2 linked regions of the Sinorhizobium fredii NGR234 genome follow. The protein of the gene in region 1 interacts with the protein of each later gene in a pairwise test. Links are inferred from orthologs where the notes say so. Each region holds a gene or a part of one and is shown on either strand. Other genes may lie near its edges.

Region 1 (3,185 bases):
ATCGGCCTCGATTGGGCGGTGCCCCTCGCCTTTGCGGCCGAATTGCAGAAGGATGGTCCCGTGCAGGGCAATCTCGACCCGATGCGGGTGGTTGCCGGCGGCGGGGCCATGGAGAGCGGCATCGACAGGATTCTCGATGTGCTCGGCAACGGACCGCTGATCTTCAATCTCGGCCACGGCATTACGCCGGAGGCGGATCCGGAGAACGTCTCCGCCCTCGTCGCGCGCGTTCGTGGGACGAAAGGATGATCGAGCACCAGACGGATAGCGCTCCCGGAAAGCGTGCAAGGCTTCGGGCTCTCGTCGCGCTTTCCGTCTTCGTCGCCCTGCTGGCAGGGCTTTTCGTCGCGCAGCCGGACGATCTTTATCTCTGGATCAAGGCGCTCCACATCATTGCGGTCATGTCGTGGATGGCAGCGCTTCTCTATATGCCGCGGCTGTTCATCTATCATACCGACGCGCCGCGCGGCTCGGTGCAGTCCGAGACCTTCAAGACGATGGAACTGCGCCTCCTGAAGGTCATCATGAACCCGGCCATGATGATTGCCTGGATGCTTGGCCTCTATCTTGCCTGGAGCGTCTACGGCTTTAGGGGTGGTTGGCTCCATGCAAAGCTTTTCTGCGTCGTGCTGCTGACGCTGGTGCATGTGCATTTCAGCCGGGCGGTGGCCGCCTTCCAACGGGACGCGAATCGGAAGAGCGCGCGCTACTGGAGGCTGATGAACGAGGCGCCGACCCTGTTGATGATCCTGATCGTCATTCTCGCCGTCGTGAAGCCTTTTTGAGTTCAATCGATTCGCACGGCGATAGTTGCCGCTAATTTGCTGCGCCCCCTTGCAGCGTTTCACGTGAATCGCTATTTTCGCCCATCTCCTTCATCCCAAGGCCTGTGACGAAGTTTCGAGCCTGCCCCCTTCCCCCTCGCAGCTCCCTTACGAAAATCACGCCTATTCCCAATTTCCCCTACAAATCATGGACTCTTCATGGCTGAAATGAAGCTTCAAGACCTCAAGAACAAGACGCCGACGGATCTTCTCGCCTTTGCCGAAGAACTCGAGGTCGAGAACGCCAGCACCATGCGCAAGCAGGAGCTGATGTTCGGCATCCTCAAGAATCTCGCCACACAGGAGATAGAGATTATCGGTGAAGGCGTTGTCGAGGTCCTTCAGGACGGATTCGGCTTCCTTCGGTCGGCGAATGCAAACTATCTGCCCGGTCCGGACGACATCTATATTTCGCCATCGCAGATCCGCCGCTTTTCGCTGAAGACGGGCGATACGGTGGAAGGGCCGATTCGCGGTCCGAAGGAAGGCGAGCGCTACTTTGCGCTCCTTAAGGTCAACACGATCAACTTCGACGATCCGGAGAAGATCCGCCACAAGGTTCACTTCGACAATTTGACGCCGCTCTATCCGAACGAGCGCTTCAAGATGGAACTCGAAGTGCCGACGTCCAAGGATCTGTCGGCTCGCGTCATCGATCTCGTCGCGCCGCTCGGCAAGGGCCAGCGCGGCCTGATCGTTGCACCGCCTCGGACCGGTAAGACGGTTCTGCTGCAGAACATCGCCCATTCGATCACCGCCAACCATCCGGAATGTTACCTGATCGTGCTTCTGATCGACGAACGGCCGGAAGAAGTGACGGACATGCAGCGTTCGGTGAAGGGCGAAGTCGTTTCCTCGACCTTCGACGAACCGGCAACGCGCCACGTCCAGGTCGCCGAAATGGTCATCGAGAAGGCCAAGCGCCTTGTCGAGCACGGCCGTGACGTCGTCATTCTTCTCGACTCGATCACCCGCCTCGGCCGGGCCTACAACACCGTCGTGCCGTCCTCGGGCAAGGTGCTGACCGGCGGCGTCGACGCCAATGCCCTGCAGCGCCCGAAGCGCTTCTTCGGTGCGGCCCGCAACATCGAGGAAGGCGGGTCGCTGACGATCATCGCCACTGCGCTGATCGACACCGGCAGCCGCATGGACGAAGTGATCTTCGAAGAATTCAAGGGCACCGGCAACTCGGAAATCGTCCTCGACCGCAAGGTCGCCGACAAGCGCATCTTCCCGGCGATGGACATTCTGAAGTCCGGAACGCGCAAGGAAGACCTGCTGGTGCCGCGCCAGGACCTGCAGAAGATCTTCGTGCTGCGGCGCATTCTCGCGCCGATGGGCACGACCGATGCGATCGAGTTCCTTATCGACAAGCTCAAGCAGACGAAGACCAACGGCGATTTCTTCGATTCGATGAATACCTGATCGATCGACGAATCGGTGATTTGGCGTGACCGGGATCACTTGATTCCGGTCACTTTTGTTTGCGTTCGATTTCTCAGACAGGTTTCGGACTTCCTGCCGGATGGAAGAAACGTCGGTTCATCAGAATGATTCACGTGAAACAGCCGACGTAGCTTCACTGACTCTGGCGTCGCTTGATTTTCGCCCGACACCTATGCATAAGTCTGCGCTCCGTCCGCCATGCCGGAAAGCCGAAAGCGCCCAGGCACTATGGACATAAGGGCTGCCGAGGCGCCGGCTGAACGGACCTCTATAGAGATAAGAACTGAGGCTGGCGCGGCGCCCACAGTTGAGCGTTGCGCCGACAAGCGCCGAATGAGCCGATGCAGATCACGGATACGATATACGCGCTCTCCAGTGGCGCCCTGCCCGCCGGCGTCGCCGTCATCCGCATCAGCGGATCAGCGACGGCCGCTGTGATCGGGCGTCTTTGCGGCGCTCTGCCGAAACCGCGCACGGCAGCGCTGAGAACGATTCGGACTCGAAACGGTGAGATCCTGGATAGCGGCCTGGTGATCTATTTTCCTGCCCCCGCGTCGTTCACCGGCGAGGATTGCTGCGAACTGCAGGTGCATGGCGGGCGGGCCGTGGTCCACGCCATTCTCGACACGCTCGCCGGGTTTGAACGACTGCGGCATGCCGAGGCCGGCGAGTTCTCGCGCCGCGCCTTCCAGAATGGCAAGATGGATCTGGTCGAGGTCGAGGGACTGGCCGATCTGATTTCTGCCGAGACGGAAATGCAGCGGCGGCTTGCCGTCGAACAGGCCGGCGGCGGTCAATCGGCTCTCTATCAGGGCTGGTCGAGGCGCCTGACGCATGCGCGGGCGATGATCGAGGCGGAACTCGACTTTGCCGATGAGGACGACATTCCCGGCTCGGTCAGCGAAATGATCTGGG
Region 2 (3,024 bases), 2.3 Mb from region 1 along the record:
TCTCCAAGGTTGTCAACGAAAAGACCGCGCGTGCCTTTGCAGAGCGGTCCGGGTTCGACATCTACGCGCTGCGTATCGGCAACGTCATCGAGCCGCACGAATATGAGCGCTTCCCTCACTATTTCGCTCATCCGGAAATCCGCAAACGGATCGCCTGGAGCTATATCGATGCCCGGGACCTGGGCCAGATCGTCAAGCTCTGCATCGAGAAGGACGGGCTCGGTTTTGCGGTCTTCAATGCCTGCAACGACACGGTATCGGCCAACACGCCGACGCGCGAGCTTGCCAGGCGCTTCTATCCGAATGTCCCCTTCACCAGGGAGATCGGCGAGTTCGAGGGGCTGCTCTCGAACCGGAAGATCCGCGAGGTCCTTGGCTTCAAGGAGGAGCACGACTGGCGGAAATACGTGAAGCTTGACACCTAGCGTCGGTGCGCCGGAGATGCGCGCGGACCATGAGAAAATTTTCTTGGCACTTTTTGCGCTTTTGTCGCGAATGCGCTTGAAAGCATCCGGCAAACTGAATAAGAAGCCGCAGACTTGAGATGCATCCGGTTTCGGTTGTGTTTCTGGTCTAGGGGTATAGCTCAGTTGGTAGAGCGGCGGTCTCCAAAACCGCAGGTCGGGGGTTCGAGCCCCTCTGCCCCTGCCAGTCTCCCGTTCTTGCCCTGTCGTCAGAATTCGGCCAGAATGCGTGGGAGAGGGCGGCGCAGCCGTCTTTATATATTCACAAAAAAGACCGATCGGCTCTTGTGGTTTTCGGAATCGGTCTTTATGTAGGGTCCAAACAGACACGCGGTGCGTGGGGCTGAAACATCGGCTTTACGCGCCGTAATGGCGTGAGCATTTTATGGCATCCAAAACGAATCCGTTCACGTTTCTGCAGCAGGTGCGCTCGGAAACGTCAAAAGTGACTTGGCCTTCGCGGCGCGAGACGACGATCTCGACGCTGATGGTCTTCGTCATGGTCTCTTTTGCCGCCGCCTTTTTCTTTGGTGCGGACCAGTTGATGGGTTGGCTGATGAGCCTGATCCTCAACGTTGGCGCTTGATCTGGGTGGAGAGAAGCATGGCTGCGCGCTGGTATATCGTTCACGCCTATTCGAATTTCGAGAAGAAAGTCGCCGAATCGATCGAAGAGAAAGCCAGGCAGAAGGGTCTGTCGCATCTGTTTGAGAAGATTCTCGTGCCGACCGAGAAGGTGGTCGAGGTTCGTCGCGGCCGCAAGGTCGATGCGGAGCGGAAGTTCTTCCCGGGTTATGTTCTCGTGCGGGCGAATCTGACGGACGAGGCTTACCACCTCATCAAGAACACGCCGAAGGTCACCGGGTTTCTCGGAACCGACAGCAAGCCGGTGCCGATTCCGGATCATGAGGCGGAGCGGATTCTGGGTCAGGTCCAGGATGGCGTCGAGCGTCCGAAGCCTTCGGTCTCCTTCGAGATCGGCGAGCAGGTCCGTGTGTCGGATGGCCCCTTCGCCTCCTTCAATGGCATCGTCCAGGATGTCGATGAAGAGCGTTCGCGCCTGAAGGTCGAGGTGTCGATCTTCGGCCGCGCCACTCCCGTCGAACTGGAATACGGCCAGGTCGAAAAGGTCTGAAAGAGCGAAGCTTACTGAATTGGGCAGGTTGACGTGTCGACCTGTTCCGGCGGAGTGATCCGCATGCGCGTGGGAGGAAGCCGGTCTTAGCCGGGCCGGTATATCCGCACCACGCAACCGCAGCCGCCGGTCATCGACCGGCAAGGAGCCGGGCAACCGGCTGAACAGTTCCCGCTTCCGGCTTGGCCGGGCGGGGCAAAGAGAGGCAGAGAGAAATGGCTAAGAAAGTAGCAGGCCAGCTCAAGCTGCAGGTAAAGGCCGGCTCGGCGAACCCGTCGCCGCCGATCGGTCCTGCGCTTGGTCAGCGTGGCATCAACATCATGGAATTCTGCAAGGCGTTCAATGCCGCTACGCAGGAAATGGAAAAGGGTATGCCGATTCCGGTCGTCATCACCTATTACCAGGACAAGTCCTTCACCTTCATCATGAAGCAGCCGCCGGTCAGCTACTTCCTGAAGCGCGAGGCGAAGATCCAGTCCGGTTCGAAGACCCCGGGCAAGGCGAAGGCCGGTTCGATCTCCAAGGCCCAGATCCGCACGATCGCAGAGGCCAAGATGAAGGACCTCAACGCGGCCGATATCGAAGGCGCAATGGCAATGGTCGAGGGCTCCGCCCGCTCCATGGGCCTGGAAGTGACGGGCTAAGACCATGGCGAAGATTGCAAAGCGTGTACAGAAGTCCCGCGAGGGCATTGATCCGGCGAAGGTCTACGGCCTCACCGAAGCCGTGACGCTCGTCAAGGAGCGTGCGACCGCCAAGTTCGATGAGACCATCGAAGTGGCGATGAACCTCGGCGTCGATCCGCGCCATGCCGACCAGATGGTCCGTGGCGTCGTCAACCTGCCGAACGGCACCGGCCGCTCGGTTCGCGTTGCCGTTTTCGCCCGTGGCGCCAAGGCCGATGAAGCCAAGGCCGCCGGCGCCGACGTCGTCGGTGCGGAAGACCTGGTCGAGATCGTCCAGGGCGGCAAGATCGATTTCGATCGCTGCATCGCGACCCCGGACATGATGCCGCTCGTCGGCCGTCTCGGCAAGGTTCTCGGCCCGCGCGGCATGATGCCGAACCCGAAGGTCGGCACCGTGACGATGGACGTCACCGCAGCCGTCAAGTCTTCGAAGGGCGGCGCCGTCGAGTTCCGCGTCGAGAAGGCTGGTATCGTTCACGCCGGCGTCGGCAAGGCATCCTTCGATGCCAAGGCGCTGGAAGAGAACATCCGCGCTTTCGCAGATGCGGTGATCAAGGCGAAGCCGACCGGCGCCAAGGGCAACTACGTCAAGCGCGTGGCGATCTCCTCGACGATGGGCCCCGGCCTAAAGATCGACCCGGCAACGCTGAGCGTCGCCTGATAATTCTACAGCGCCGTGCGCTTTTTAAGCGCACAAAGGTCGCTGTAGCGCTTTGAATTGCTGCATGTTTTGTCCTTAA

The links.
Region 2: the proteins of rho (region 1) and nusG interact in binary tests that used the Escherichia coli proteins (3 or more experiments, as listed by UniProt). The link is inferred for Sinorhizobium fredii NGR234 from one-to-one orthologs.

Annotation. Positions count from the first base shown.
Region 1 is NC_012587.1:3,534,774-3,537,958, reverse strand. Bases 250-3,116 are described here. They hold rho (transcription termination factor Rho), read left to right. Parts: upstream 250-983; coding sequence 984-2,249; downstream 2,250-3,116. Other genes in these bases: mnmE (tRNA uridine-5-carboxymethylaminomethyl(34) synthesis GTPase MnmE), read left to right, coding at 2,612-3,116; hemJ (protoporphyrinogen oxidase HemJ), read left to right, coding at 250-785. Also shown: hemE (uroporphyrinogen decarboxylase), read left to right, coding at 1-249; more of hemJ, read left to right, coding at 246-249; more of mnmE, read left to right, coding at 3,117-3,185. UniProt on the Escherichia coli protein: Facilitates transcription termination by a mechanism that involves Rho binding to the nascent RNA, activation of Rho's RNA-dependent ATPase activity, and release of the mRNA from the DNA template.
Region 2 is NC_012587.1:1,223,919-1,226,942, forward strand. Bases 127-2,832 are described here. They hold nusG (transcription termination/antitermination protein NusG), read left to right. Parts: upstream 127-1,067; coding sequence 1,068-1,598; downstream 1,599-2,832. Other genes in these bases: NGR_RS17125 (NAD-dependent epimerase/dehydratase family protein), read left to right, coding at 127-425; secE (preprotein translocase subunit SecE), read left to right, coding at 850-1,050; rplK (50S ribosomal protein L11), read left to right, coding at 1,814-2,242; rplA (50S ribosomal protein L1), read left to right, coding at 2,247-2,832. Also shown: more of NGR_RS17125, read left to right, coding at 1-126; more of rplA, read left to right, coding at 2,833-2,945. UniProt on the Escherichia coli protein: Part of the processive rRNA transcription and antitermination complex (rrnTAC). The complex forms an RNA-chaperone ring around the RNA exit tunnel of RNA polymerase (RNAP).